3 regions of the Citrobacter sp. RHB25-C09 genome follow, and region 1 is predicted to be linked to each of the others. Evidence: predicted binding sites of a transcription regulator. Region 1 holds the regulator's gene; each other region holds the start of a gene.
What was found. Region 1 encodes PhoB, which activates phosphate uptake and scavenging genes when phosphate is short. Its sites were predicted from a motif close to CTGTCATAAAACTGNCNNAT; they were not measured.

Region 1 (10,804 bases):
GAGAACGGCAAAAATCAGCATCAGGCTGAGCGCGGTTGTCCTGTCGAGTAGTGCCCACAGCGCACTGCCTAACGCCAGAACCAGCAGCGCCGTGCCGCTGTAGCTCATTCGCCGCTGCTGCTGTTGCACGCCCAGCCATAGGATCCCCAACCCTTCCAGCGCCCAGGCCATGGCAGTCCAGCGCGCCGACAGTGCCAACGGGATCGCCAGGGTGGTAAACGCACCGCCGAGCGCCAGCGCAGCCAGCACCAATGGTCGTCCCAGTGAGGGATAGCGACGAAGCGCCAGCCAGGCGAGCGCCAGATAGAAGCCGCCGAAGCCCAGCGCGCTGAGCGCCGGGCCGTACTCCCAGTGCTGGGTCATCCCATACTGCATACCAAAGCCAACCAGCGGCGGCGCAAACAGCAGTACCCCGTCGATAATTTGCTTGCCCTTCTCCTGCGCGCGCAGCGACAACGCCACGCTGAGGACGCCAAACAGAAGAACGTTTACAATCAGGAATAGCTGGCAGTTCAGATAAAACTCGGGCTGATAGTCACTCATTCCCCACAAACCGCCCACGCCGAACGTAAACAGCAACCCGAGCAGGTTCAGTTCGCGCCAGTGTTGCCAGATGCTAATCGCAAGGATACCGACCGACAGCAGCAGATAGAACGAGAACAGCGCGACATAGTTTCCGCTACCCGTGGAAAGCAGCAGCGGAGCAAGATACCCACCGAGGCTCGCCAGCATCGCCAGACTGAGCGCCTTTTGCAAAATGGCCAGCCCAACGCTTGCCGCGCATATCGCCACCAGCAGCGCAAAAGCCAGCGTCACAGGCAACATCTGCCAGAGCCGGAATGCGCCAAAAACGGTCAGGTAAAGCGCCCCTGTCGCCCCGCCTTGCAGGATAAGGGCATAAATGGGCTGCTTATGCCGCAATCGCCAGCCTATCGCCAGCAGAACGATGGCAAAGAGTGCAGCTGATACCAGCCGCAGTTCAAGCGGGAACAGCGAATGCTCAACCGTATAGCGCAGCAGGAAGGAAAGACCGAGGAAGAGAAGCAGGATACCCAGCTTCGCCAGCGGGTTTCCCTGCATAAACCAGCGCACCAACGACGACATCACGCCACCAAACGCGGAGGGCTGCCGGTCAATAACGGCTGCAGGGGTGGGATTTTTGTCGATTTCCACCGACGTCTGTCGGTTCTGAGATCGCCATGGGCTTACCGCCTGCGGAACGGGCTCAGTTATCGGCTCAAGGACCGTCTCGATCGCAATTGCCGGTTCTACAGGCAAGGCCGGCTCTGGCGTCGCCTGCGCTACAGGGCTCGTCGCGACGCCGCGCTGTTCAAGCTCCTCCACACGGCGGCGCAGTTGGATAAGCTCATTGCGCGTGGCCGAGCTGCGATTAAACGCCATAATCGCGAGGATCGGCGCTACCACCAGCGCAAAAAAGAGAATAATGCAGCCAAGGATTAAAAGGTCGTCCATGTTTCTACCTTCACTGTACGGGATCGCCTAAGATTGACACAAATTGTTCCATTTGTGTTAATTCAAACGCGTGAAATGTCCTTTTTCGCCCCGCCCTGTCTGCATTCGCCGGGATCAGTGCCCCATCCACACCGTGGCTGAAATCGCTGGCAGAGCCAGTATGTCATCAGCAAGTTGTCCTTTGCCTTCCATGCACTGCCACTCAGCAACCCTCAGCAGCGGCGAGGCGGGAAGGACCACTTCACAGGCCTCACCACGATTGATCGCCACCAGCACACGCTGTTGGTTGTAGACGCGCAAAAACACCACGACATTGTCTTCTGCGTAAACGACCAGGCATCCGCCGTAGCGCAGCGCCTGGCTGCGGTGCCTTAGCGTCGCCATACGCTGGTAAAGCGCCAGCAACTCGGCATCCTGCTTCTCTTCATCCCACGGAAAGGTCTTACGGCAGAAGGGATCGTTATTGCCGTCCAGACCGACCTCATCGCCATAATAGATACAGGGGACGCCTGGCCAGGTAAACAGCCACACCACCGCCAGCGGCAGGCGGGCGACATCTTTTCCCAGCAGTGATTTAAAGCGCGCCGTGTCGTGGCTGTCGAGCTGGTTAAACATCCGTAGCTGCTGCTGATGAGATAGCCCCGCGCGGTAGTTATCCATCCAGCGCATGCACGTCTGCGCATCAATATGCTGCGGATCGTAGGAAATATCGGTATTGGCGAGAAAACCCCACAGCGGAAAAGTAAAACCGCGATAGTTCATCGACGCATCTTCGGCATCGGCTTGTAGCCACTGGCGCGCGTCACCAAAGTGCTCACCCAAAACATAGGCCTCAGGCGATGTCTCCTTCGCCGCCTGAGTAATGCCAGCAACGTGCTGGAGGTTGTTTCTGGCACCACCGCCCTCGCCCAGCATATGCACCACATCGAGACGCCAGCCGTCCATATTCCACGGCGCTTTCAGCCAGTGACGGACAATGCTGTCTTCACCGCGATAGATTTCGTTGACCAGGCTTTCTGACTGATAATCCAGTTTGGGTAGACTCGCATAACCCAACCAGTCCAGCGCCGTGCCATCCTGATTGAAGCTATACCACTCGCGCCACGGCGATTCAGCGTTATGACACGCGCCCCCGGTACCACGAAGATGCCGGTCAAACCAGGCATGGGTATCGCCGCTATGGTTAAAGACGCCGTCCAGCACCAGACGCATCCCTTTCTTCTGCGTGTTATGACGTAACCGCATCAGCGCCCTATCGCCGCCAAACTGCGGGTCAACATGCCGGTAATCTTCGGTGTCGTATTTGTGTACGCTTGGCGCGGTAAACACGGGATTCAGATACAGTGCCGTTACGCCCAGCTTTTTCAGATACGGCAATTTTTCGCTAATGCCGTCCAGATCGCCACCATAGAAGGTCGAACCGCCGCCGTGGGCGGTCAGCGGGTCATCCCAGTCGCGAAAAACAACGTCTTGTCCAGCAGCGTGATGATAATAAACCTTGTCCTGTTCCGCTTCGCGCGCCTGGCTGCGGGCAAAGCGGTCGGGGAAGATTTGATAGAAAACCTGATCGGCCACCCATTGAGGGCCGGAATCGGGCGCATCCACAGCAAATTGTTCCAGCCGCGCAGGCGGGAAAGCGCTGAGTCCTTGCGGGGAAAACCACTGCTGGCGATCGTGCCAGAGCAGTTTGAAACTGTAACGACGACGGGGCTGTCCGCTGTTGAGCGCAATGGCGGCGCGCCAGGCGGTAACCCCCGGATGCGGCTGGGTGCGCAATTTATGCATCACCAGCGACGTTTCCTCGTTGTCATTTTCCGCACGTAGCGTTACGCGCTGGGGCGGATTCTCGCCTGACAGCCAGAGTGTAATCGTTAGTTGATCATTGTTTTGCTTAACAAATGGGGCAACCGGGAGGTGCCAGACATTCAACATCACGTATCCCCTATAGTGAAAATGTGCCCACCTTGCCATAGCGTTAACAAGGATAACTCATCATCTGACATTTTATTGGGGGAGGAGGACGGGGGAGGATATTTTACCGGGTGGCGTTACGCTTATCCGGCCTACGTCGCGCCCAGGCCGGATATGACGAACAATCAGTTAACTTCCGACAACTGCCTGTCGTGGCGACGCTTAAACATCCAGCCCACTAACAGCAGGACAATCCATGCAAAGCCGACATACAGCGAGATGCGGGTTTCCGGATGATAGCCAATCAGACCAATAATAAAGACGAGGAAAATCAGGCCAACCACCGTGGTAGCAACACCACCAGGCACTTTGAACTTCAGCGCGCTTACCTCTTCCGGCGACAAACGGCGGCGGAAGGCAATCTGCGACAGCAGGATCATAATCCACACCCAGACCGTTGCGAAGGTCGCCAGGGATGCGATGACCAGGAAGACGTTCTCCGGCATAATGTAATTCAGATAAGCCGCAAACAGCAGAGCAAGGGTCATCACCATGACCGTCACCCATGGGATCCCGCGACGCGACGTTTTCGCAAAGACTTTAGGCGCGCTACCCTGCTCCGCCATACCGTGCAGCATACGCCCAACGCCGAACACGTCAGAGTTAATGGCCGACAGCGAAGCGGTAAGCACCACAAAGTTAAGAATGCTGGCCGCAAAGGCAATACCGAGGTGCTGGAAGGTCAGCACGAACGGACTGCCGTTGGTTCCCACCTGGTTCCACGGATAGATCGACATAATGACGAACAGCGTACCCACATAGAACACCAGAATGCGCATTGGTACCGAGTTAATAGCGCGCGGAATGGATTTCTCTGGTTCTTTCGCTTCCCCGGCGGTTATGCCAATGATTTCGATACCGCCATAGGCGAACATCACCATCTGTAAAGACATCACCATGCCAAGCCAGCCGTTACTGAAGAAACCGCCGTTACTCCACAGGTTATGGATCCCTGTAGGCTGACCGCCGTTGCCAATCCCCCATATGATGATGCCGAAACCGGCGGCGATCATGATGATAATGGTGGCGACTTTAAAGAAGGAAAACCAGAACTCCAGCTCGCCGAAAACCTTGACGCTCATCAGGTTGATAGCGCAGATGATCAGCACCACGCTGAGCACCCAAATCCAGTGTGGCACCGCCGGAAACCAGACGCCCATATAGATGCCAAACGCCGTAACGTCAGCAATGGCGACAATCAGAATTTCAAAACAGTAGGTCCAGCCGGTGATGTAGCCTGCGAGGGGGCCGAGGTTTTCCTGCGCATAGCGCGAGAATGAGCTGGCGGAAGGATTGTGAACGGACATTTCGCCCAGCGCACGCATGATGATATAGGCCGCAACCCCACCAATAATGTAGGCAAGCAGTACGCTTGGCCCCGCCATTTTTATGGCGTCTGCCGAGCCGTAAAACAGACCGGTGCCGATTGCCGAACCCAGTGCCATAAAGCGGATGTGTCGGGTACTTAACCCACGCTTTAGCTTGTTATTACTTTCCATCAATTCCTGACCCATTTACTCAATAAAAAACCACGGGGCTAATGAAAATAGCCCCGTGGTCAAAACAGACTGTCAGTGATATTAGTGTGCGCTGGAGGTCACCTCTCGACCCGCTGCGCGATCCCAGATAATTGCCAGAACCACCATCACGACTGTTGGCATCAACCACGCCAGACCTTGCTCCGCCAGCGGCAAACGCTGCGTCCAGCTCGGTAACATGTCGCCAATTGCGGATGCTTTAATCCCATCAAGGATACCAAAAACAAGGCTGATAAACATCGCTGGTGCAATGACGCGGGACGAATTATGCCACCATGAGCGGGTAAAGCTTAATACAACCAGTGCGATACACGGAGGATAGATCGCCGTCAGCACCGGAATTGAAATCTGAATCAGGTGGCTCAGACCCAGATTTGAAACCACCATGGAGAAGCCGCCGAGGATAAACACCAGCGTGCGGTAGGACAGCGGCAGGTATTGCGCAAAGAACTCCGCACAGGCGCAGGTCAGGCCAACTGCCGTCACCAGACACGCGATGAAGATCAGTGCCGCTAACAGCAGGCTACCGGCTCCGCCAAAGGTGTGTTGCACATAGGCATGGAGGATAGCCGCACCGTTCGCCGACTGTTCGACCAGCACGGCGCTGTCTGAACCCAGACGGAACAGCGCGAGGTACAGCAGCGTCAGGCCGACACCGGCCATCAGTCCCGCCCAGACGGTGTAACGGGTCAGCAGTCGCGCTTCCGTCACGCCACGAGAGCGCGCCGCGTTCACGATGACAATACCAAAGACCATCGCCCCCAGCGTATCCATCGTCAGGTAGCCGTTGACGAAACCATTGGAGAATGCGGCAGTTTGATAAGCTTCCATCGCATGGCTGATCGGACCGGCAGGCCAGATAATCGCCGCAACGGAGAGTACGATAAGCGCCAGAATTTTAAGCGGCGCCAGGAAGTTACCGACGGTATCCAGCAGCTTACCCGGATAGAGCGATACCAGAATGACGATCGCAAAATAGACCACGCTGTAGATGAACAGCGGCATCGCTGAATCACCGGTCAGTGGCGCGATGCCCACTTCAAAGGACACAGTCGCGGTACGCGGCGTGGCGAACAACGGTCCTACGGCCAGGTAGCACACCGTCGCCAGCAGCACCCCTGCCACTTTGCCGATTGGCGTGCTCAGGCTATCAACACCACCGCCAACCTTCGCCAGCGCGACTACGGTCAGCACCGGCAGACCCACGGCGGTAATCAGAAAACCAAACGCCGCAGTCCAGACGTGTTCGCCTGCCTGCAACCCCACCATAGGTGGAAAAATAATATTCCCTGCGCCGACGAACAGCGCAAAGGTCATAAAGCCAAGAGCGATAATATCGCGCGATTTTAACTGATGGGTCATATAGCTTACGGCCTGTGGATGTGGTGTTGATTAAATTAAAAAGTTGTTATTCCCTGAGGAAAGATATAGCGGCTTTTTTAAGCAATTCCAGCGGGATATGCTCCTGGGCTGACATGGCGAAGAATAGTTTTTCGAATTACCGCTCAAATGCAGTCGGTTTAACAGCATCTGGGACGCAATTTAAACGCTTATAACGTTTTAAAGCAAGAAGGGATCTAAAAACTGAAACATTATAGCGAGATAAGATTACAGACCGGTAGAAAACACCATTACTATGAAAAACTCATGGCTTATAATGCGAACAAAAATCGACCAGACGTTGATAAATTCACGAGAAGAATCTTAACCGCAAAGAAAATAAGCCAGCTAATGCTGGCTTATGGAAAGTTATTCTTACGAGGGGCTATTACGCACTTTTTTTGGCGATTAACCGTTCCGGCAAAATGAAACTAAAACGAGTGCCTTTCCCCAGTCGGCTGTCAATATTCAGACGGCTATCATGATGATTCAGTGCATGTTTCACAATTGCCAACCCCAACCCACTCCCCCCCGTTTGCCGGGAGCGCGCTTTATCCACACGGTAGAAGCGTTCGGTCAGACGCGGAATATGTTCTGGTGCAATCCCCGGACCGTTGTCTTCGACGCTAAACTCCGCGCCTTGCGGTACCGAGGACCAGCGCACGGTGATGTGCGTTCCTTCCGGCGTATGGTTTACCGCGTTGTAGACCAGGTTTGAGATAGCGCTGCGCAGTTGCTCTTCATTACCGAGCACTTTCAAATGGTTATCGATATCAAACGTCAGGGTATGTTTGTGCTGACTGAGCGTTTGCGCCTCGCGCTCAACCATGCGCAGCATCGTCGGCACGTCCACCTGTTCATTGAGCAACAGCGTAGGTGCGGCTTCGATTCTCGACAGCGTGAGCAACTGTTTCACCAGCCCTTCCATCCGTGACGTCTGTTCACGCATCGTCAGCAGCGCTTTTTCGCGCGTCGCGCCTTCCAGCGGCTGCTCGTGCATCATTTCAAGGTAACCCTGCAGCACGGTCAGCGGCGTGCGCAGTTCGTGACTGACGTTGGCAAAGAAGTTGCGTCTCGCCCCTTCAAGCTGGTGCATCTGGGTCACATCGCGCGCCACCATGAGCAGTTGCTTATCGGTATACGGCATAACGCGAATTTCCAGATGCCGTCCGTTATTAAGCACCAGATTCAGCGGGCGGCTGAAATCCCGCGTTTTCAGGTACTGCGTGAATTCGGGATAACGCAGCAGGTTGAGGATATTCTGCCCGTTATCGTCCGGCCAGCGTAACCCCAGCACCTGTTGTGCCAGACCGTTGCACCAGAATATCCCTCCCTCTTCGGTGGTCAACACGACCGCATCGGGCAGCGACTCGGCACCGCTACGAAAGCGTTTGATCAGACTGCCCAGTTCGCGACGACGCTTTTTATTACGCAACTGCATCTGGTGCAGGCCATACAGCAAAGGCTCCCAACTTCCTCTTCCCGGCGGCGGCGTCATGCTTCTGTCGACCCATAGCCACCAGGAGAGGCGTAACAAATTCCAGAAATGCCAGATAAGCAGTCCCGTTACCGAGGCCAATAAAAACCACGGCAGGTAACCAAAAAACGCACTCAGAATAAAGGCCGGAATACAGCAGAGGATCAGTTCCAGCACCAGTCTTTTCCATGACAGCCGTTCTAGCACGCGTCACTCTCCATTCATCAAACCCCTTCGCCAGAAGGCGTTGATTTTTAAATTGTCAGTCAGAATCGGGTCGAAAAACGATACCCTGTCCCACGCACCGTCTGGACCATCCGGTCATGCCCGCTGGCCTCCAGCGCCTTGCGCAGACGGCGAATATGGACGTCAACCGTGCGATCTTCAACATACACGTTGGTGCCCCAGACGTGGTTCAGCAATTGCTCCCGGCTGTAGACACGTTCAGGGTGGGTCATAAAGAAATGCAGCAGTTTGAATTCGGTTGGTCCCATGTCTAACGGGTTTTCGCCCGTCATTACGCGATGGGACGTGGGATCCAGGCTCAGACCCTGCATCTCAATCACCTCTTCCACCGCCATCGGCGAAATACGGCGCATCACTGCCTTAATGCGCGCCACCAGCTCTTTTGGGGAAAAAGGCTTGGTAATGTAATCGTCCGCACCGGTTTCCAGACCGCGCACACGGTCTTCCTCTTCCCCTCTGGCGGTCAACATCATCACCGGAATATCACGGGTCAGCGCTTCACGCTTAAGATGTTTTATAAACTGTAGACCGGATCCCCCGGGCAGCATCCAGTCCAGAAGGATTAAATCCGGCCAGGGTTCATTAAGCTGGTTCACCGCACTGTCATAATCTTCTGCTTCAACTGACTGAAAGCCGTTTTGCTCAAGCACGAAACAGACCATTTCGCGAATTGGAGCTTCATCTTCTACGACCAGAATACGTCTCGCCATGATTTGCCCTGTTAGATAAGTTGCGTATCATCTGTCTTAATGGCCGTCATTATGCGTCAGTTTTATGACAGTTTTATGAAAAGGATAGTCGACGTTAATGTTAGGTTGTTGATTTATGACATCTCAGAAACAATTTATTACCGCTCCCGACACGTTATAATCTGCGCACTGTTATTCGCCACGGACAACTTATGCGCATCCTACACACCTCTGACTGGCATCTGGGTCAAAATTTTTACAGTAAAAGCCGCGCGGCAGAACACCAGGCCTTTCTTGACTGGTTGCTGGATACCGCCGTCACTCGACAGGTGGATGCGATTATCGTGGCGGGTGACATTTTCGATACTGGCTCGCCGCCAAGCTACGCCCGTGAGCTCTACAACCGCTTTGTCGTCAATTTAAAGAAAACCGGATGTCATCTGGTCGTACTGGCCGGAAACCATGATTCCGTCGCCATGCTAAACGAATCTCGCGATATTTTGGCGTTTCTCAACACGACCGTGGTCGCCAGCGCTGGACACGCCCCCTGGATCCTGCCCCGTCTCGACGGTACGCCGGGTGCGGTGCTCTGTCCGATCCCGTTCTTACGACCGCGGGACATTATCACCAGCCAGGCCGGCCTGAGTGGTCACGAAAAACAGCAGCACCTGCTGAGCGCCATCACCGACTATTACCATCAGCAACATGAGGCCGCCTGTACGCTGCGCGGCGACCAGCCATTGCCAATTATAGCTACAGGTCACCTGACCACCGTAGGTGCCAGCAAAAGTGACGCCGTTCGTGATATCTATATTGGCACGCTTGATGCTTTTCCGGCGCAAAATTTCCCACCGGCGGACTATATCGCGCTGGGACATATCCATCGCGCGCAGGCCATCGGCGGGACGGAACACATCCGTTACTGCGGCTCGCCAATCTCACTGAGCTTTGATGAAACCGGCAAAGCCAAATGTGTCCATCTGGTGAGTTTTACCGAAGGAAAACTTAGCGCGGTGGAAACACTTGAGGTCCCGGTCACCCAACCGTTGGCCGTACTGAAAGGCGATCTGGCCAGCATTACCGCCCAGCTTGAGCAGTGGCGCGGGGTCGAGCAGAACCCGCCCGTCTGGTTGGATATCGAAATCACCACTGACGGCTATCTGCATGATGTCCAACGCAAAATTCAAGCACTAACTGAAGCTTTACCGGTGGAGGTGCTGCTGGTTCGCCGCAGTCGCGAACAGCGGGATAAAATCTTAAGCAATGCGCAGCGCGAAACGCTCAGTGAACTGCGGGTTGAGGAGGTGTTTGAGCGACGGCTCGCGCAGGAAGAGTTGGATGAGACAAAGCGCGCCAGACTTAACGAGCTGTTTACCCATACGCTGCACGCGCTCAATGACGAGGATGAACACGCATGAAAATCTTGAGCCTGCGTCTAAAAAACCTCAACTCACTGAAGGGCGAGTGGAAAATCGATTTTACCGCTGAACCCTTTGCCAGCAACGGCCTGTTTGCCATTACGGGCCCAACCGGGGCGGGCAAAACCACCCTGCTCGATGCCATCTGTCTCGCGCTCTACCACGAAACGCCTCGCCTGCAAAAAGTCTCCCAGGCGCAAAACGATTTAATGACGCGCGATACCGCAGAGTGTCTGGCAGAAGTCGAATTTGAAGTTAAAGGCATCGCCTACCGCGCGTTCTGGAGCCAGAACCGCGCCCGTAACCAGCCGGACGGCAACCTCCAGGCCCCGCGTGTGGAACTGGCACGCTGCGAAGACGGTAAAATCCTTGCCGATAAAGTCACCGACAAGCTGGAGCACACCGCCGCACTCACCGGGCTGGACTATGACCGCTTCACCCGCTCCATGCTGCTTTCCCAGGGACAGTTTGCCGCCTTCCTCAACGCGAAACCCGGCGATCGCGCTGAACTGCTGGAAGAACTGACCGGTACGGAAATCTATGGCCAGATCTCCGCCATGGTGTTTGAAAAGCACAAAGCCGCCCGCAGCGCGCTTGAGATGAGTGAAGCTC
Region 2 (10,804 bases), 1.3 Mb from region 1:
GATAGTGCAGTGGGAGAACCGCAAATGCACCATTACTCTGCCAGATAATCTCGAAACCATCACTCAGCGCCTGATGTTACCTTGTCATTAATAAGGATTTTAAAATGACGAAATTAAAAGGAATGACGTTACTCTTTCTGGTTGCAACCCAATTAGGCTATGCAGCCGTTTTACCCGATCGGACGCGGGTCATTTTTAATGCCGCAGATAAAGCCAGCAGCGTTAAAATAAGCAACCAGAGCACGGTAAACCCCTATCTCGCCTATTCATGGATCGAAAATGAAAAAGGCGTTAAGGGCGATGATGTTTTCACCGCGCTACCACCATTACAGCGCGTCGAACCTGCATCTTCAACCCAGGTACGACTGGTGAAACAAGCTGGTGTCGATTCACTGCCTAAAGATCGCGAATCACTATTCTATTACAACCTACGGGAAGTTCCGCCGAAGGCGGATGCTTCAGATAATCATGCGGTGTTGCAGGTGGCACTACAGAGCCGTCTCAAGCTGTTCTGGCGCCCTACCACGTTGCGTAAAAAGGTTGGCGCCCGTACTGAACTTGAGATGCGAATCAGTCAGTCCGGACAGATACTGACCGTCAATAATCCGACACCGTATTACATCACTATTGCCTATCTGGGTAAGGACTCGACGCGAGTTTTACCCGGCTTCGCCACCACTATGATCGCGCCATTTAGCACCGCTCCCTTATCGACCGGGAACTACAAGGGTCAGCATTTCTATCTGGGCTATATGGACGATTATGGCGCACTACGGATGGCTGATCTTCAATGTCAGGGGAGTTGTACCCTGACGGTGCCAGAGGATAAACGTTGATGCGTGGGTTACGTATACTCTTTGTCTGCCTGTTGGCCCTGATGCCTGCAAAAGCCGCGTTTGCCCTGCATTGTTACTATGGTCATGCGGGCGGCGCGGTTGAAAAATCAGAGGCCATCGACCCCTTTGCGATACCTGGCAATGCTCAGGTTGGGGACAAGATCTGGGAATCAAACGACATTAAGATCCCGGTGTATTGCGATAACAATGCCACCAGTGATATGGCACCAGAAGACGTTTATGCATGGTTAAACCCCTATATCAGCGCCAACGATCCGTATTATGAACTCGGCGTGACGTTTAACGGTATCGATTATGATGCAGGTACTTCTGGAGGCAATGGCATCGACACCCATCAGTGTCTGGACAACAAAAAGCTGGATGTTTATCCCGATGCAACCATTGAGCAATTAGGCTGGCCCGTTTGCACGACTCCGGCCGAAAGAAAATACAGTACGACTTTTATGGCGCGTATGCGTTTATATGTGAAAATACGCGAGATGCCGCCTCACGATTATGTCAGCTCATTAAGCGACTACATCATTGTCCAGTTTGATGGCAAAGGTGGCGTGAATACCAGTCCCGATGCCGCTAACCTGAAATATCACATTACGGGTCTGAATAATATCCGTGTTCTGGACTGTTTCGTCACTTTCAACGTTCAGCCTGAGACGCAAAATATCGATTTTGGCAAATTCAATGCGCTCGATATCAGTCGCCAGGCCATGACGAAAGCCTTCTCCATAAAAACGACGAAAGATCAAAACAGCGAATGTACTGACGGCTTCAAGCTCAGTTCATCTTTTTATAGCGATTCTGAACTGGCGAACAACGACACTGAATTACTGATTGGTAACGGACTGAAATTAAGGATCCTTGACGGCTCTTCGCCATATACATTTAACAGCTACGAAGAGTTCGCTGACTTCACTTCCGATATGAAAGAGCTAAATAAAGACTTTCAGGCTGAACTCTCCGCCGTTAGCGGTGAGAAGATACAAACGGGTCCTTTTGACACGGTAGTGGTATTTAAAATTAACTATCATTGACCATAAAAAACCAGCCTGAGAAACGGCTGGTTTTTAGTTTTTACATCTTAGAACGGGTAATCGTTGTATCCCATCTGCTCGGAGATTTTACGCGCTGCGGTATGTAGCATCGCAACATACTCTTGCAAGCGTTCTTCTGAAAAACGCAGCGTCGGGAATGAAATACTCAGACCCGCAATGACTACGCCAAAGCGATCAAAAACCGGGACGCCGATGCAGCGTAAACCTTCTTCTTGCTCTTCGTTATCTTCGCCATAACCCTGCTCGCGGACTTTATCCAGCAGCGGCAGCAGCGCTTCGGTGGAGGTAATGGTGCGGTCAGTGCTACGTTTGTATTCAACGCCGTCCAGAATTTGTTTCACTTCTTCACGATCGCGCCAGGCCAGCAGCACTTTACCGATAGCAGTGCTGTACAGCGGGTTACGACGCCCCACACGCGAATACATGCGCAAATTATACATTGAGTCGATTTTATGAATGTAGACAATGCTGTCTTCGTCCAGCGCGCCAAGGTGAATCGTCTCTTTCGTCAGGCGGGAAAGCTCACGCATCTGGATATCAGCGCTGCGGATAAGATCAACATTCTGTAAAGCACGCGCACCCAGTTCGAACAGTTTCAGCGTCAGGGAATATTTCTCGGACTCACCTTCCTGTGCAACATAGCCCAGCGTTTTCATAGTCTGCAAAAAGCGATAAACCGTGCTTTTTGACATCATAACGCGTTGTGATAATTCGGTTATCCCTATTTCGCGCTCTTCTCCTAGCGCCTGCAAAATGCCAAAGACCTTCAGCACGGACGAAACAGAATCGGGCTGTTTATCCAGATCGGCGTTAGCCATTTCTCACCTCATTGCGAGTGTTTTATAAAAATCAGAACGAGTTTTTATTATAATTTCACGCCATGGCGCTCGCAATCCATCTTTGCAGTCTTCGTTACAAATCTGCGACATAAAGCCTGAATATAAGTGCTAGAATCTCTACTCTGATCATATTCCTCGCAAATACTATCACTTATGGAAAGAACTCAGGCAGACGGCCTGCCACTCCCGCAGCGATATGGTGCCATTTTAACCATCATCATTGGTATCTCAATGGCTGTACTGGACGGTGCCATTGCTAACGTCGCGCTTCCGACAATCGCCGGCGATCTTCGCGCCTCGGCAGCCAGTTCAATCTGGGTCGTTAATGCCTATCAAATTGCCATTGTCGTCTCGTTATTGTCACTTTCGTTTTTGGGCGACATGTTTGGCTACCGCCGGATCTACAAATGCGGTCTGGTGATTTTTCTGCTGGCTTCGCTGTTTTGCGCGCTTTCCGACTCGCTGCAAATGCTGACCATTGCCCGCGTGGCGCAGGGTTTCGGCGGCGCTGCATTAATGAGCGTGAACACCGCCTTAATCCGGCTAATTTATCCGACGCGCTATCTTGGCCGTGGGATGGGGATTAACTCGTTTGTCGTCGCCGTATCTTCTGCAGCCGGTCCCACCATTGCCGCAGCTATCCTCTCTGTTGCATCCTGGAAATGGCTATTCTTAATTAACGTCCCGCTGGGGATTATTGCGCTGATTCTGGCGATGCGCTTTTTGCCACCGAATGGCTCACGCGCCAACAAACCCCGTTTCGATTTACCCAGTGCGATAATGAATGCACTCACGTTCGGTTTGCTGATCACCGCCCTAAGCGGCTTTGCCCAAGGGCAATCGCTAACGCTGATCGCGGGAGAACTGGCGGCGCTGGTCGTGGTAGGCTTTTTCTTCATTCGTCGGCAACTCGCGCTTCCTGTACCGCTATTACCCGTCGATCTGCTGCGCATTCCTCTGTTTTCCTTATCCATCGGAACGTCAATCTGCTCGTTCTGCGCGCAAATGCTGGCGATGGTTTCTCTACCCTTCTATTTGCAGATGGTGCTGGGACGCAGTGAAGTCGAAACCGGCCTCTTGCTCACCCCCTGGCCACTGGCAACGATGGTGATGGCGCCGCTGGCGGGTTATCTGATTGAACGCGTCCACGCCGGATTGCTGGGGGCGTTAGGCATGGTGGTGATGGCAAGCGGCTTGTTTGCGCTGGTGCTTCTACCCACAGCGCCGTCCGATATCAATATCATCTGGCCGATGATTTTATGCGGTGCTGGGTTTGGCCTCTTTCAGTCACCCAACAACCATACGATCATTACTTCCGCTCCGCGTGAACGCAGCGGAGGTGCCAGTGGAATGTTAGGAACGGCACGCCTGCTGGGCCAAAGTTCGGGGGCAGCGTTGGTCGCGCTAATGCTGAATCAGTTTGGTGATAACGGAACACACGTTTCATTGCTGACTGCGGGTATCCTCGCCTCCGTCGCCGCAGTGGTCAGCGGATTACGGATCACCCAGCCTCGTCCTCAGGCATAAAAAAACCGGGGCATTTCATTTGCCCCGGTTTTACACATATTTTGCCATCAGGCATCACTATTACTTCAGATATTCACCGCTACGCAGCGCTTCAATACGCTTATCCAGCGGCGGGTGCGTCATGAACAACTCGCTCAGCGACTTGCCTTTACCGTTAATGCAGAATGCCATCATGTTAGACGCTTCCTGCGGCTCGTAGCTGGTTTTCAGACGCTGCAACGCGGCGATCATTTTTTCACGGCCTACCAGTTTGGCAGAACCCGCATCGGCATGGAATTCGCGGTGACGAGAGAACCACATGGTGATAATGCTCGCCAGGATCCCAAAGACCAGTTCCAGAACCATCGCGACCACGAAATAGATCATTGGGTTGCCGTTGCTTTCTTCACCATCATCGCGGTTGCCACCCAGAAAACCTGCCGCCACCTGCGCCAGGATACGGGAGATGAAGATAACAAAGGTGTTCACAACGCCCTGAATCAGGGTCATGGTGACCATGTCGCCATTGGCGATATGGCTGATCTCATGGGCGATAACCGCTTCCGCCTCGTCCGGACTCATATTTTGCAACAGTCCAGTACTGACAGCGACCAGCGACGCATCACGACGCGCACCGGTCGCGAACGCGTTAATATCCGGTGCGTGGTAAATAGCGACCTGCGGCATGGCAATCCCGGCTTGACGCGCCTGGGTTTCAACCGTGCGCATCAACCAACGTTCTCTTTCGTTACGCGGTTGCTCGATCACTTCGCCACCGACAGAGCGTAACGCCATCCATTTGGACATCAGCAGTGAAATGAAGGAACCACCAAAACCGAACAGCAGTGCCATAATCATCAGGCCCTGTACGCTGCTCGACTGAATCCCTGTCAGGCTCAGCACCAGCCCGAAAACGACCATGACGGCCAGGTTCGTCAGCAGGAAGAGCGCGATTCGCATCATAATCTTCTTTTAACCTCAAATTAACAAAACGCACTATGCGATTACCCACATCGTATGGGTGTTATGGTTATTTTCAAGCATCAGAGGGCTGTAAGTCACCAGAAAGACACAACTTTACATTTTCATGCACCAGGCTGACGACTTCATGTTCTTGTTAAAAAAACAGGCACAATTTCTTGTGCCTGTTTGACGTTATTTTGCGGTTGCGGGCTGTTCCGCTGGTTTCGCTTTCTCCAGCCTTGCCAGATCGAGCGCTATCTTCACCGTTTCATCAAGGTATGGATCCGGCTCCTGATAATCTTTCGGCAGATCGTCCAGTTTCTTCAGCAGAGGTTTCCCTTCCCGCTTGAAGCGATCGTTGATTCGCGCCAGACGCAGTGCATCATCCTCGTTATTCTCTTTTTCGCGCTGAGCAAAATTGAGTGACGCGATACTGCGTTTGTCTTTCATCGCATTAAAGCGCGCAATATCCTTCATGATGTACTGGAACTCAGGATCCTGAGCAATTCGAGCATTATGCTCTTTCAGTAATTCCGGACCAAACGGCGTCAAATTGTCTGACTTCACATACGTTGCGGCGTCGATGCTATCCCACGGCAACGCATTATCTTCAAACTTCTCACCCGTTTCCGTCTCTTCATTGCCGGTAGGCATGATGATGTCCGGCGTGACGCCTTTACGTTGCGTACTGCCGCCGTTGACACGATAGAATTTCTGGATCGTATACTGAACCGAGCCCAGCGCAGGCCATTCCGGACGCAGCATCTGATCGTAAATGCGGTTCAACGAACGATACTGCTGTACTGTACCTTTACCAAAGGTTGGCTCACCGACGATTAAGGCACGGCCGTAATCCTGCATGGCAGCCGCGAAAATTTCTGACGCCGAGGCACTAAAGCGGTCAACCAGCACCACCAGCGGACCTTTGTAGTAAACGACGCCATCGGTGTCACTGTCTTCACGCACCTTGCCATTATTATCGCGAACCTGAACCACAGGACCGGAAGGAATAAACAACCCGGAAAGCGATACTGCTTCTGTCAGTGCTCCGCCGCCGTTGGTGCGCAGGTCGATAATTATGCTGCTGACGTTCTGTTTTTCCAGTTTCTGCAGTTGCACCTTAACGTCATCCGTCAGACCAACATAGAAACCAGGGATATCCAGCACGCCGACTTTTTCTTTACCTACCGTTTTCACTGACATTTTCACGGCGCGATCTTCAAGGCGAATACGTTCACGCGTCAGCGTAATGATACGTGTCTTCGTCCCTTTACCGGCTGGCAGAATTTCCAGGCGAACCTTGCTGCCTTTTGGCCCTTTGATAAGCGCGACAACGTCATCCAGTCGCCAGCCAATCACATCGACCATGCTCTTGCCGGTCTGGCCAACGCCAACAATACGATCGCCAACGCTTATCGCTTTGCTTTTCGCGGCCGGACCGCCCGCCACCATGGAATTAATGACCGTGTAGTCATCATCCATTTGCAATACCGCACCGATCCCTTCCAGAGACAGGCTCATTTCGGTATTAAACTGCTCGGTATTCCTCGGCGAGAGGTAGTTAGTGTGGGGATCAATTTCCCGTGCAAACGCCGTCATTGCCAGCGAAAATACATCTTCGCTGTTGGTCTGGGCCAAACGACGAATGGCAGATTTGTAGCGACGAGTCAGCGTCTCGCGAATTTCCTGATCGTTTTTACCGGTCAGTTTCAGACTTAACTCATCGAATTTCACCTTCCCATCCCACAGCGCGTTTAGCTCTGCCGCATCTTTCGGCCAGGGCGCTTTGCTGCGATCGAGATTAAAGGTGTCTGTTCCGGTGAAATCCATCGGGCGTTCCAGTACTTTCAATGCGTACTGATAGCGCTCGAAGCGACGTTTTTGTGCGAGGTTATAGAGATCGTAAAAGACGTCGAGCTTACCCGAGCGCAATTCATCGCCCAGTTGACCTTTCTGCTTCGCGAACTGCTCCACATCTCCCGCTAACAGCACGTTGTGGCTGTAGTCGAGCAGATTCAGATAGCGGTCGAAAATCTTAGCGGAAAAGGCCGAATCGAGATCGAATTGACGATAGTGAGAGCGCGTAAAACGCGACGTTACGCGTTCACTCACGGTCGCATGCTGCGTCTCTTCCTTTAAAACCGGAATTTGCTCAGCACGCGTAATGTCGTCCACAGCGAAGGTCTGGCCTGCTATTGCAAGCAGGCCAGCTAACGCGGTAAGCCTAAAAAATGTGTTCATGCCAGGCCTGGCCTCCGTTTCAGAACACCAGGTGTTCTGCGCGTACAATCAAAGACATACCCGAATTGAGCTGTACACGGACGCCATCTTTGGTGATTTCTAATACGGTGGCTTCCATCGCATCATTACCTGCTTTCACCTTCAGAGACTGTCCCACGCTCAACACGGTAATATCAGAAACCGGTGTCAGCTTCTCTTCGCGAGGTGCGCGCGGTGCTTTAGCTACCGGTTTGTCTGCACGCGGTTTACGCTCAGTCGCCTCTTTACGACGTGGTGCCGGGCGTGGCTTACGTTCGCGACGAACAGCCTCTTCACCCTCACCTGCGGCAGCAGCAGCTTCACGTTTTTTCGCTTGCTGTTCTGCACGCTGCGCCTGAACGCGAGCTTTCGCTTCTTCCAGCTGCTTGCGCGCATGCTCAACGTGCTGATCGTCCAGCTCACCACAAGGGTTGCCGTCGAGATCGACACGCGTTGCGCCCGGCTTAACGCCGTACAGGTAACGCCAGCTCGAAGTATAAAGACGTAAAGCGGAACGAAGTTGCGTTTTGCTGAGGTTCATTTCGCCCTCAATACGCTCTACCAGATCCTGAAAGATACCAATTTTCAGTGGGCGCGCTTCGCCTTCCGCACTAAAACACTGCGGAAAACGTTCGGCCAAAAACGCGATAACTTCTTTACTGCTATTCAACTTAGGTTGATTTTCCATGAAATTTCCTGATTACAACGGACGTAGCCAACAAGCAGCAGGCATGAACAGGCGTCATTATAATGACGTCATCAGTAATTGCTACGTTATCCGTTGATTATCCTGCGACGCTCGCAAAGAATTTTTTGTAATCGGTCGTTGCAAGCACGATTTCCAGATTTGCAACGAGCTGGCGAAGACCCGCTTCATCCTCCGGCGTAAAGCGCCCAAACGCCGTACTGTCGATATCGAGAACGCCAATAATCTGATTTCCGACGGTGATCGGTAGTACGATTTCAGCGTTACTGGCCGCATCGCAGGCAATATGCCCATCGAATGCATGCACATCTTCAATGCGCTGGACCTCGTTTTGAGCAACGGCTGTACCACACACGCCGCGCCCTACTGGAATGCGCACGCAGGCAATTTTGCCCTGGAAAGGACCTAACACCAGCGTATCCTGCTCCAGCAGATAAAACCCCGCCCAGTTCACCTCGGAAAGTCGTTCGTACAACAGCGCGCTGGTGTTTGCCAGCGTGGCGAGAAAACTGGTTTCCCCTGCCATTAATGCCTGAAAATCGCGGTTCAGATCCGCGTATAGCTCTGTTTTGTTCATTATATAATCACTTAGTTGTCTAACCCCAATACTGCTAGCCTATTAAAATAAGCATTAATTGCGTTAATGCTCAAGATCATTCCCGTGATGAGTTAAGATTACTTTCATCTAACATTTTGATTCGCGATACATGGCCCTCAAGACCCGACAACTTACGCCGACAAAAAAAATAGCGATCACGTCTATTAGCGAAGCGTTGCCTCGTGAACATTACCAGCGTTGCCCTCAGTGCGATGTGCTTTTCAGTCTGCCTAAAATGCGCTCTCACCAGAGCGCCTACTGCCCACGCTGCCAGGCGAAAATTCGCGACGGACGGGACTGGTCGCTCACCCGTTTGGGCGCGATGGCCGTAACCATGTTGTTGCTGATGCCCTTCGCCTGGGGTGAACCGCTGCTTCATATCTACCTGTTAGGCGTACGTATTGACGCCAACGTAATGCAGGGGATCTGGCAGATGACCAAACAAGGCGATCCGATTACGGGGGCTATGGTGTTGTTCTGCGTCGTGGGCGCTCCGCTTATTCTGGTGACATCCATTGCTTACCTTGGGTTCGGTAATATTCTGGGGATGAATTTGCGTCCGGCTCTGTTGATGCTGGAAAGGCTTAAAGAATGGGTCATGCTGGATATTTATCTGGTGGGGATCGGCGTCGCATCCATTAAAGTTCAGGATTACGCCTTTATCCAACCCGGCGTGGGGCTTTACGCTTTTGTCGCGCTGGTGATCCTTAGTGTTGTGACACTGTCACATTTAAACGTTGAGCAACTCTGGGATCGCTTTTATCCACAACGACCAGCCAGACGCGCGGACGAGCAGCTTCGCGTCTGTCTCGGCTGTCATTTTACCGGTTACCCTGACCCTCGCGGTCGTTGCCCGCGCTGCCATATCCCCTTGCGCCTGCGCAGAAACCAAAGTGTGCAGAAATGCTGGGCCGCTTTACTGGCGTCGATGGTCTTTCTTCTTCCTGCCAACCTGCTCCCCATTTCCGTTATTTATATCAATGGTGGACGTCAGGAAGACACTATTCTGTCCGGGATTATGTCACTCGCCAGCAGTAACGTCGCCGTGGCCGCCGTGGTATTTATTGCGAGTATTCTCGTCCCCTTCACCAAAATCATTGTCATGTTCACGCTGCTGCTCAGTCTTCATTTTAAATGTGAGCAGGGGTTACGTACGCGCATGCAACTCCTGCGTCTGGTCACCTGGATAGGACGCTGGTCCATGCTGGATCTTTTCGTCATTTCCTTAACCATGTCGCTGATAAATCGCGATCAGATTCTTGCTTTTACTATGGGACCGGCTGCGTTTTATTTCGGCGCAGCGGTAATTTTGACTATTCTTGCAGTGGAATGGCTGGACAGCCGCTTACTTTGGGATGCACATGAGTCAGGAAACGCCCGCTTCGCCAACAGAAGCGCAAATTAAAACCAAACGCCGTATCTCACCCTTCTGGCTGCTGCCGTTTATCGCTCTGCTGATTGCAGGCTGGCTGATATGGAACAGTTATGAGGATCGCGGCAATACCGTCACTATCGACTTTATGTCGGCCGATGGGATTGTGGCGGGTCGAACGCCTGTGCGCTATCAGGGGGTTGAAGTCGGTACCGTACAGACGATTCGCCTGAGCGAAGACCTGCGCAAAATCGAAGTCCGGGTCAGCATTAAGTCCGATATGAAAGATGCCCTGCGCGAAGAAACGCAGTTTTGGCTGGTCACGCCTAAAGCGTCTCTGGCGGGCGTTTCAGGGCTCGATGCGCTGGTCGGCGGTAACTACATCGGCATGATGCCTGGTAAAGGCGAAGCACGGGATCATTTTGTCGCCCTCGATACGCAGCCGAAGTATCGACTGGATAATGGCGATCTGATGATTCATCTGAACGCCCCGGATCTGGGTTCTCTGAACAGCGGCTCGCTGGTCTATTTCCGCAAAATTCCGGTGGGCAAAGTTTACGACTACAGCATCAACCCGAATAAACAGGGCGTCACCATTGACGTACTGATCGAACGTCGCTTTACCAATCTGGTGAAAAAAGGCAGTCGCTTCTGG
Region 3 (10,804 bases), 1.2 Mb from region 1:
AACAGAATCAGCCAGGTTCCGCTTTGCTCTGTCAGCCATCCGCAACTCACTGCAACAGACAAACTGCCTTTTAGAATCCCGGTTGCCGCCATAAGTCCAATTAGTGGAGTAAAAATACCGGAGATAACAAAGACAAGGCGATTCAGGAGATTTTCCTTTTTGTCTGTTGATGACGCTTGCTGCGGCTTATCGCTTATGCCGGTTACCTCATTGACAGCTTTATAGACATCGGCCACATGGTTACCAATGACTACCTGAAATTGCCCGCCGCTCTCTACGACCATGATAATTCCAGCCATATTTTTTAATTTTTCAGGCTGCGCTTTAGTCGCATCTTTCAACTTAAAACGTAAGCGAGTTGCGCAGTGCATCAAACTGATGATGTTATCTGCGCCACCAACACCAGCCACAATGTTTCTGGCTAATTCCGTCATACCTCTTCCCTAACCGCGTTGCGGCGATTTTCAAAAAAAAACCTGAAGAAGGGTGCCTGTTTATTAACAAGCACCCTTCTTCAGGTTTTGCCCGCGAATGCGGTAACAATCCTGGCTTAAGTGGAAAAAATTTAATGCTCTTTACGCACTCTTTCGATATTGATCGCTAAGAACATGATCTCTTCTGTCGTAATTTTGCGGTGATACTGCAGGCCAATAAAAATCGCTATTCGCTCAGCGCAGCGCAGCGCCATGCTTCCAGATAACTCTTTTTTATTGCCTGTTGTAATGCAATATCATCATCAGTAATTGAAGCTTGTTCCAGAATACGCCAGGACAAAAATTTTAAATGCGTCAGCAGCCGCTGATAACTTAAGCTCTCTTCCTGATAATTAATGCCGAACTGGAATTTTATGAGCTGCAGCATTTCTCGCATTAACTGCGTCACACCCACAACATCCTCCATGTTACCGCTCATTTGTGCACTCACCAGGTGCATAGCGATAAAGCCCACTTCGTCTTCAGGTAACTGAACACCCAGCCGTTTGTGTATTATCGCTAATGCTTCTTCACCAAGCTGGTACTCCTTAGGATAAAGGCGTTGAATATCCCATAACAGAGGGTTAGGCAATCGGATATTCTGTTCGCAACGCTTAATCGCAAACTGGCAGTGGTCGGTAAGCGAAATATAAACGCTATCCTGTAATTTTCCCAGTCGTTCCTTGGCCAGCGAAATGATACGATCGCAGGTTGTCATTATTTCCAGAGGGATATGACTTAATAGTTCACTTAATCTGCCGGTTAATTCATGACTACTTAGTGCGTACTCTTTCTCCACCTGTGATGAACTGAGACGATCCCCTGTTCGCTTTTGAAAACCAATACCTTTTCCCATAACAACCTTTTCTCGTTGGTTGTCATCAATCACCACTAATACATTATTATTCAAGACTCTGGTGATTTTCATATTCATGAGAAAATCCTTTTCCATAAATAAAAAAACCCGACATCACCAGTAAGACTGGTTCAATCAGGTTTTGCCTGCAAATGCAGTAACAATCCATTTATTTACATATTTTTATCGAGATGAATAATTTTATTTAGTAATCTCGAAGAGTGTTAATGTGAATTTAATTCTGGAGAGTAAAAAAAGCAACATGCTCTTTTTTAAAGTGTGACAATGTTCGCTGTTATTAAATCACAACACAAAAATAGGAATTTATAAATATAATTAATCCCAATGTATTACGCATTGGGATTAATTTCACTAATTACTCTTTCGGGTCTTTACCCGCAAGTAGCTTGTCCAGCTCATCCCCGCCGACGTGACGGAAATCCTGCCCTTTCACGAAGTAGAAGATGTATTCGCAGATATTCTGGCAGCGGTCACCGATACGCTCGATAGAGCGGGCGCAGAATAGTGCGGTTAGCACGCTGGGAATGGTACGGGAATCTTCCATCATGTAGGTCATCAGCTGACGCACGATACCTTCGTATTCCTGGTCAACTTTTTTATCTTCACGATAGATACGCACCGCTTCGTCCAGATCCATTCGTGCGAAGGCATCAAGCACATCGTGCAGCATCTGTACGGTATGACGCCCCAGAGATTCCAGGCTCACCAGCAGCGGCTGGTGTTGCTGGGAGAATTTCTCCAGCGCGGTACGACAGATTTTATCCGCCACATCACCAATACGCTCCAGCTCAGCGATGGTTTTGATGATCGCCATCACCAGACGCAGGTCGCTCGCCGTCGGCTGACGTTTCGCAATAATGCGCACGCAGGCTTCGTCGATTGCCACTTCCATCATGTTGACGTGCTTGTCGCCGTCGATGACGCGCTTCGCCAACTCACTGTCCTGGTTGTGCATCGCGGTGATCGCATCAGAAAGCTGCTGTTCCACCATGCCGCCCATGGTCATAACCTGAGTGCGGATGCTCTCCAGTTCAGCGTTGAACTGGCCGGAAATATGTTTATTAAGATTAAGGTTATCCACAACGCGCTCCAGAATTAGCCATAACGACCAGTGATGTAGTCTTCAGTTTGTTTCTTCGCGGGCTTGGTGAACAGATCGTCCGTGTTGCTGAACTCAATCAATTCGCCCAGATACATAAACGCCGTGTGGTCGGAACAACGTGCAGCCTGTTGCATGTTGTGGGTGACGATCACTACGGTGTAATCCTGCTTCAGCTCGGTGATCAGCTCTTCGATACGACCGGTTGAGATCGGGTCCAGCGCTGAACATGGCTCATCCAACAGCAACACTTCCGGGCGAATGGCGATACCACGCGCAATACACAGACGCTGCTGCTGGCCCCCGGAGAGAGAGTACCCGCTCTGGTGCAATTTATCTTTGGTTTCAGCCCATAATGCGGCTTTGGTCAATGCCCATTGTACTCGCTCATCCATATCCGCACGGGATAGCTTCTCAAACAGGCGTACACCGAAGGCGATGTTGTCATAGATCGACATCGGAAACGGCGTCGGTTTCTGAAAGACCATGCCCACTTTGGCACGCAGCAGAGCGATATCCTGGGTGTTAGTGAGGATGTTATCCCCATCCAGCAAAATTTCACCTTCCGCACGCTGTTCCGGATAGAGCGAATACATCTTGTTAAAGGTACGCAATAAGGTGGATTTTCCACAGCCAGATGGCCCAATAAACGCCGTCACCTGGTTCTTTGCGATATCCAGGTTGATGTTCTTCAGGGCATGGAATTTGCCATAGTAGAAGTTCAAATCACGAACCTGAATCTTACCCGGAGCAGTATCAACCATACTCATTTCACTCTTTTCCTCATCATGCCTGATGGCGCTACGCTTATCAGGCCTGGATATATGTCAATCCGTAGGCCGGATAAGGCGTTTACGCCGCCATCCGGCAAGGTATCAAAACTTAACCGTGTTTATTCTTAGCGAATATCACGCGCGCCAGAATGTTCAGCAGCAGTACGCACAGCGTAATGATCAGCACTCCGGCCCAGGCCAGTTGCTGCCATTCGGCAAACGGACTCATCGCAAATTTAAAGATGGTCACCGGCAGGTTGGCGATCGGCTGCATCATGTCGGTACTCCAGAACTGGTTGGAGAGCGCGGTAAACAGCAGCGGGGCAGTTTCACCCGCGATACGCGCAATCGCCAGCAGGATACCGGTCATGATCCCGGAGACGGACGCTTTCAGGGTGATCGCAGAAATCATTTTCCATTTCGGCGTGCCCAGCGCGTAAGCCGCTTCGCGCAGGCTATCCGGCACCAGTTTCAGCATATTTTCGGTAGTACGAATCACGATTGGTACTTGCAGCAGCGCCAGTGCGATCACGCCAGCCCAACCGGAGAAGTGCTCCATTTTCGCCACCACAATGGTGTAAACGAACAGGCCAACCACGATAGACGGTGCGGAAAGCAGAATGTCATTGATGAAGCGAATCACTTCCGCGAGCCAGGATTTACGTCCGTACTCCGCCAGATAAATCCCCGCCATAATACCGAGCGGGGTACCTAACACTGTCGCCCAGAGAATTAACAGCCCGCTACCCGCCAGGGCGTTCGCCAGCCCGCCACCCGCGGTATTCGGTGGTGGCGTCATTTCAGTGAACAGCGCCAGCGACATTCCATCGATACCCCGAGTCAGGGTGGACATCAGGATCCAGATAAGCCAGAACAGGCCAAACGCCATGGTGCCCATAGAGAGCGTCAGCGCGATACGATTTTTCATCCGCCGACGCGCCTGCATTTTGCGGCGAGATTCAGCCAGTGCTTCGGTGTTTTGCATTTCAAGCGTAGCCATTAGCGCGCCCCCTCATTCTTCGCCAGGCGCAGAATCATAAACTTAGACGCGGCCAGCACGATGAAGGTGATAACGAACAGAATCAGACCCAGTTCCATCAGCGCGGCCACGTGCAGACCGGATTCCGCTTCCGCAAATTCGTTCGCCAGTGCAGAGGTAATACTGTTGCCCGGCATATACAGCGAAGCGCTGTCGAGCTGGTAGGTGTTACCGATGATAAAGGTCACCGCCATCGTTTCACCCAGCGCGCGCCCCAGTCCCAGCATAATGCCGCCAATGACGCCATTTTTGGTGTACGGCAACACAATGCGCCAGATGACTTCCCAGGTTGTACAGCCGATACCGTAAGCGGATTCTTTCATCATTACCGGCGTTTGCTCGAAGACATCACGCATAACCGCCGCAATGTACGGGATGATCATAATGGCGAGGATCACACCCGCAGCCAGAATGCCGATACCAAACGCTGGGCCGGAGAACAGCGCACCAACAAACGGAATGTTGGAAAGGACGTTGCCTACCGGTTCCTGGAAATAAGTGGCGAACAGCGGGGCGAAGATAAACAGGCCCCACATGCCGTAAACAATACTTGGGATTGCCGCCAGCAGTTCAATGGCGATACCCAGCGGGCGACGCAGCCAGTTGGGCGCAAGTTCAGTCAGAAATAACGCGATGCCGAAGCTCACCGGAACGGCAATCAGCAGCGCGATAAAGGAGGTCACGAGCGTGCCGTAGATCGGCACCAGCGCACCGTAGATGTCGTTTGGCGCGTCCCAGTCTTTGGTCCACAGGAACGAGAATCCAAACTTCTCAATGCTTGGCCAGGAGGAGATGACCAGAGAGACAATAATGCCACCCAGCATCAATAGCACAATCAGCGCAGCCAGTTTTACCAGCACGCTGAATATCATGTCACCCTTTTTACCCGGTGGGTTAAATGCAGGCTTGGTTGCAGCCATAAATTACTCTTCTGATTGTGACGTTGTACGAATATGCCCGGTGGCGCTAACGCTTACCGGGCCTACAGGGTGAACTGTAGGGCGGGTAAGCGTTAGCGCCACCCGCCATTTTCGCCAGAAAACTATGTTAATACAATGCTTTACCGCTGCTGTCCTTCACATTGGTCTTCCACGCGGCACGAATCTGCTCAACGACGCTATCCGGCAGGCTGGCGTAGTCCAGGTCATTCGCCTGTTTGCCGCCATTTTTGTATGCCCAGTCGAAGAATTTCAGCACTTCTGCGCCCTGCTCAGGTTTCTTCTGCTCTTTATGCACCAGAATGAAAGTGGTGGAGGTGATTGGCCACGCATTGTCACCCTTCTGGTTCGTCAGATCCTGTGCGAAGGACTTGCTCCAGTCAGCACCTTTCGCGGCGTTGGCGAAGTTCTCTTCGGTCGGGCTTACCGGTTTGCCATCCGCAGAAATCAGTTTGGTGTAAGCCAGGTTGTTCTGCTTCGCGTATGCATATTCTACGTAACCAATAGAGCCAGGCAGACGCTGTACGAACGCAGCGATACCGTCGTTACCTTTACCGCCCAGACCGGTCGGCCAGTTAACGGTAGAGCCAGCGCCGACTTTGGTTTTCCACTCTTCGTTTACTTTCGCCAGGTAGCTGGTGAAGACGAAGGAGGTACCAGAACCGTCAGCGCGACGTACCACGGCGATGTTCTGAGAAGGCAGTTTCACACCTGGGTTCAGTTTGGTGATGGCTTCATCATCCCACTTCTTGATTTTGCCCAGATAGATGTCACCCAGCGTTTTGCCGTCCAGCACCAGTTCGCCAGACTTCAGGCCAGGGATATTCACTGCCAGCACCACGCCGCCGATCACGGTCGGGAACTGGAACAAACCTTCCTGATTCAGTTTTTCGTCAGACAGCGGCGCATCAGAAGCACCGAAATCAACAGTATTCGCAGTAATTTGTTTTACACCACCGGAGGAACCAATCCCCTGGTAGTTAACTTTGCTACCCGTTTCTTTCTGATAAGTATCCGCCCATTTGGCATACACCGGCGCAGGGAAAGTTGCACCAGCACCTGTCAAACTTGCTGCTGCGAATACAGAGAAAGAACTCATGGATAAGGTCGCGGCGACAACAGTTGCGACAGTGGTACGCATAACTTTCATAATGTCTCCTGCTAGGATTTTCGTAAATCATTGTTAAGTGGCTACGATGAGCAAAATAGGACAAACAGGTGACAGTTAAATGTACGAAATATGACAGTTTTATGACAATGAAAATCCCACTTAAGATACTGTAAAATAATTCTCTATAAACAATGAGTTAGTGTGATTTATGACAGCGCTATGTCAGAAAAATTTTCTTTTTGTGATACTGAAAAAAGTAGCTGAAGATGACGGTTTGTCACCTAAATTCGTAGAGGGAGTTGATGCAGGACAGAAAAAGGCCCCGCTTTCGCAGGGCCATTATTTTTACTCAACGGTAACCGATTTAGCCAGGTTACGCGGCTGATCCACATCGGTGCCTTTAATCAGCGCCACGTGATAAGCAAGCAGTTGCAGCGGAACGGTATAGAAGATCGGCGCAATCACCTCTTCTACATGCGGCATCTCAATGATGTGCATGTTGTCGCTGCTAACGAAACCCGCATCCCGATCGGCGAAGACGTACAGCTGACCGCCACGCGCGCGGACTTCTTCGATGTTGGATTTCAGTTTTTCCAGCAGTTCGTTGTTCGGCGCCACCACGATAACCGGCATATCGGCATCGATCAGCGCCAGCGGGCCGTGTTTCAGCTCGCCAGCCGCATAGGCTTCTGCGTGGATGTAGGAGATCTCTTTCAGCTTCAGCGCGCCTTCCAGCGCGATCGGATACTGATCGCCGCGCCCAAGGAACAATGCGTGATGCTTGTCAGAGAAATCTTCCGCCAGCGCTTCAATACGTTTGTCCTGAGACAGCATCTGCTCAATACGGCTCGGCAGTGCCTGCAACCCGTGAACGATATCGTGCTCAATAGACGCATCCAGCCCTTTCAGGCGCGCCAGTTTTGCCACCAGCATCAGCAGTACGGTCAACTGTGTGGTGAACGCCTTGGTAGACGCCACGCCGATTTCAGTACCGGCGTTGGTCATCATCGCCAGATCCGATTCACGCACCAGGGAAGAACCCGGCACGTTACAGATAGCGAGAGAGCCCAGATAGCCCAGCTCTTTCGACAAACGCAGGCCCGCCAGCGTATCCGCTGTTTCACCAGACTGAGACAAGGTGATCATCAGGCTGTTACGGCGCACGGCGGATTTACGGTAGCGGAACTCAGAAGCGATTTCGACGTCGCACGGAATACCAGCCAACGATTCAAACCAGTAGCGAGACACCATTCCGGAGTTGTAAGAGGTGCCGCATGCGATGATTTGAATATGCTCAACCTGAGACAGCAGTTCGTTTGCCTTCGGTCCCAGCTCGCTTAAATCCACTTCACCGTGGCTGATACGCCCGGTCAGTGTGTTTTTAATCGCGTTCGGCTGTTCGTAGATCTCTTTCTGCATGTAGTGGCGATAGATACCTTTATCACCAGCGTCATATTGCAGATTGGATTCGATTTCCTGACGCTTAACGTCCACGCCATTTTTATCGAAAATAGAGACAGAACGACGGGTCACTTCCGCAATATCGCCTTCTTCGAGGAAGATAAAGCGACGGGTTACCGGCAGCAGTGCCAGCTGATCGGAAGCGATAAAGTTTTCACCCATGCCCAGACCGATAACCAGCGGGCTACCTGAACGAGCCGCCAGCAGGGTATCTGGATGACGAGTGTCCATGATCACCGTGCCGTATGCACCGCGCAGTTGCGGGATCACACGCAGAACCGCTTCACGCAGCGTACCGCCCTGTTTCAGTTCCCAGTCCACTAAGTGAGCAATCACTTCGGTGTCGGTTTCAGAAACAAAGGTGTAGCCGCGCGCTTTCAGTTCTTCACGCAGGGGTTCATGGTTTTCGATGATGCCGTTATGCACCACCACAATGTGTTCAGAAACATGCGGATGTGCGTTAGCTTCTGAAGGTTCGCCGTGCGTTGCCCAACGGGTATGAGCAATACCCGTCCCGCCGTGCAGCGGATGTTCTTCCGCTGCCTGAGACAGCATCTGCACTTTACCCAGGCGACGCAGACGGGTCATATGACCTTCTGCATCTACCACAGCCAGACCGGCTGAGTCATAACCACGGTATTCCAGACGACGTAAACCTTCGAGGAGGATTTCTGCTACATCACGCTGCGCGATAGCGCCAACAATTCCACACATAGTTTTTAATTCCGATTTTGGCAGTATGCCAGTCGTTGTCGGTCAACCTGTATGCCCGTATTTTCGGGCGCCCCGAGCCTTGTAGAGAGTGGGGTTATTTTTATAGGTACTACTCCTGTCTGCCTGATGGCGGCTACGCCTTATCAGGCCTACAAAAATCACTTACTTCTTTTTCACCGGACGCTGCCAGCCTTGTTTATTGACCTGCGGCACGCGACTCAGGACCAGTTCATTCTCGGCAACATCGCGGGTCACCGTCGTCCCCGCCGCAATCGTTGCACCTTTGCCCACGGAGACCGGTGCCACCAGCTGCGTGTCGGAACCGACAAACACATCATCGCCAATAATGGTTTTGAACTTATTCGCGCCATCGTAGTTGCAGGTAATCGTCCCCGCGCCGATATTCACGTTGTCGCCAATTTCCGCATCGCCAAGGTAGGTCAGGTGACCCGCTTTAGAACCTTTGCCCAGACGCGCTTTTTTCATTTCGACGAAGTTGCCCACGTGAGCGCCTTCCAGCAATTCTGCGCCAGGGCGCAGACGTGCAAACGGACCGATGGTGCAGGCCGCTTCCAGATGTGCATCTTCCACTACGCTGTATGGACTGATTTCACAGTCATCGCCAATCACGCTGTTTTTGATGACGCAGCCGGTACCAATTTTGACGCGGTTGCCCAGCGTGACGTTGCCTTCGATGATAACGTTAGTATCAATTTCGACATCACGCCCGTGAGAGAGTGAACCACGCAGATCAAAACGCAGAGGGTCGCGCAGCATAACGCCCGCGAGCAGCATTTTTTCCGCTTGCTCAGACTGGAAAATACGCTCCAGACGGGAAAGTTGCAGACGGTTGTTTACGCCATCCGTTTCGCTGATGCGCGCCGGATGAACGGCGGCGATTTCCCGCCCTTCCTGATACGCCAGCGCAATGATATCGGTAATGTAGTATTCACCCTGCGCATTGTTGTTCGTCAGCTTCGACAACCAGCGCTTCATATCCGCACCGTTAGCGATCAGGATACCGGTATTGATTTCCTGAATCTGGCGCTGTTCCTCGCTGGCATCTTTATGCTCAACGATGCCGGTCACTTTGCCGTTTTCACGCGTAATTCGGCCATACCCGCTTGGGTCGTCCAGCACAACGGTTAGCAAACCAATACCGCCCTGCGGTTTTGCATCACGCAGGCGCTGTAACGTTTCCAGGGAGATCAGCGGTACATCGCCGTAGAGCATTAAAATATCTTCGTCATCGCCAAAGTAAGGCGCCGCCTGCTGCATGGCGTGTCCGGTTCCCAGCTGCTCTGCCTGAAGTACCCAGTTGAGGTTGTCCTCTTTCAGGGTCTTTTTAAGCAGATCGCCACCGTGACCATAGACCAGGTGCACCTGAGAGGCACCTAATTCATTAGCGGCATCAATGACATGCTGAACCATCGGCTTCCCTGCGAGCTGGTGCAGCACTTTTGGAAGTTCGGAATACATGCGGGTTCCTTTGCCTGCGGCAAGAATAACCACGCTCATCGCACTATTTGACATATACATCCTGACTGTAGTTTGAGTGAGAAGTTAAAACGTTTAATGCCAAAAATTCTACATCTTTTTTATCATGAAAAAAGAGACAAAAAAAAGCCAGCCTGGAACCCAGACTGGCTTTTGTGCTTTCAAGCCGGTGTTACATCGCTTTTTTGGTCAACTCGATAACGCGCAGTTTAGCGATCGCTTTGGCCAGTTCCGCAGACGCCTGAGCGTAATCCACGTCACCATGAGAGCTCTTAATATGCTCTTCGGCCTTACGTTTCGCTTCCAGAGCTCGCGCTTCGTCGAGATCCTGGCCGCGAATCGCGGTATCAGCCAGTACGGTCACGTTGCCAGGCTGCACTTCGAGAATGCCGCCAGACAGATAGATAAACTCTTCATGACCGTGCTGTTTAACGATGCGAATCATACCAGGCTTAATGGCGGTGAGCAGCGGTGCGTGACCCGGGTAAATACCCAGTTCACCTTCACTACCCGTTACCTGGATTTTTTCGACCAGACCAGAGAACATTTGTTGCTCTGCGCTGACGACGTCCAGGTGGTAAGTCATTGCCATATCACCCTCCGATTAAGGCGTTAAAGTTTTTTGGCTTTTTCCACGGCTTCGTCGATAGAACCGACCATGTAGAACGCCTGCTCCGGCAGGTGATCGTATTCGCCTTCCATAATGCCTTTAAAGCCACGGATGGTGTCTTTCAGGGAAACGTATTTGCCCGGAGAACCGGTAAATACTTCCGCAACGAAGAACGGCTGGGACAGGAAGCGCTGGATCTTACGCGCACGTGC

Region 2: kdgR (DNA-binding transcriptional regulator KdgR) is a predicted target of PhoB. The motif match lies at 2,816-2,835, and genes of this name have one in related genera.
Region 3: pstS (phosphate ABC transporter substrate-binding protein PstS) is a predicted target of PhoB. The motif match lies at 6,438-6,457, and genes of this name have one in related genera.

Annotation. Positions count from the first base shown of each region.
Region 1 covers NZ_CP057483.1:1,130,638-1,141,441, reverse strand. The annotation lists gene HVY19_RS05295 (DUF2339 domain-containing protein) at 1-1,473, opposite strand, end outside; gene malZ (maltodextrin glucosidase) at 1,588-3,405, opposite strand; gene proY (proline-specific permease ProY) at 3,570-4,943, opposite strand; gene brnQ (branched-chain amino acid transporter carrier protein BrnQ) at 5,025-6,344, opposite strand; gene phoR (phosphate regulon sensor histidine kinase PhoR) at 6,751-8,046, opposite strand; gene phoB (phosphate response regulator transcription factor PhoB) at 8,106-8,795, opposite strand; gene sbcD (exonuclease subunit SbcD) at 8,987-10,192, shown strand; gene sbcC (exonuclease subunit SbcC) at 10,189-10,804, shown strand, end outside.
Region 2 covers NZ_CP057483.1:2,469,751-2,480,554, forward strand. The annotation lists gene HVY19_RS11475 (fimbria/pilus outer membrane usher protein) at 1-91, shown strand, start outside; gene HVY19_RS11480 (molecular chaperone) at 105-836, shown strand; gene HVY19_RS11485 (type 1 fimbrial protein) at 836-1,885, shown strand; gene kdgR (DNA-binding transcriptional regulator KdgR) at 1,933-2,724, opposite strand; gene HVY19_RS11495 (MFS transporter) at 2,899-4,272, shown strand; gene htpX (protease HtpX) at 4,333-5,214, opposite strand; gene prc (carboxy terminal-processing peptidase) at 5,407-7,455, opposite strand; gene proQ (RNA chaperone ProQ) at 7,475-8,161, opposite strand; gene HVY19_RS11515 (GAF domain-containing protein) at 8,259-8,756, opposite strand; gene yebS (membrane integrity lipid transport subunit YebS) at 8,887-10,182, shown strand; gene HVY19_RS11525 (PqiB family protein) at 10,139-10,804, shown strand, end outside.
Region 3 covers NZ_CP057483.1:4,355,398-4,366,201, reverse strand. The annotation lists gene bglF (PTS beta-glucoside transporter subunit IIABC) at 1-434, opposite strand, end outside; partial or broken gene bglG (transcriptional antiterminator BglG) at 566-1,407, opposite strand; gene phoU (phosphate signaling complex protein PhoU) at 1,706-2,431, opposite strand; gene pstB (phosphate ABC transporter ATP-binding protein PstB) at 2,446-3,219, opposite strand; gene pstA (phosphate ABC transporter permease PstA) at 3,332-4,222, opposite strand; gene pstC (phosphate ABC transporter permease PstC) at 4,222-5,181, opposite strand; gene pstS (phosphate ABC transporter substrate-binding protein PstS) at 5,309-6,349, opposite strand; gene glmS (glutamine--fructose-6-phosphate transaminase (isomerizing)) at 6,656-8,485, opposite strand; gene glmU (bifunctional UDP-N-acetylglucosamine diphosphorylase/glucosamine-1-phosphate N-acetyltransferase GlmU) at 8,648-10,018, opposite strand; gene HVY19_RS20555 (F0F1 ATP synthase subunit epsilon) at 10,155-10,574, opposite strand; gene atpD (F0F1 ATP synthase subunit beta) at 10,595-10,804, opposite strand, start outside.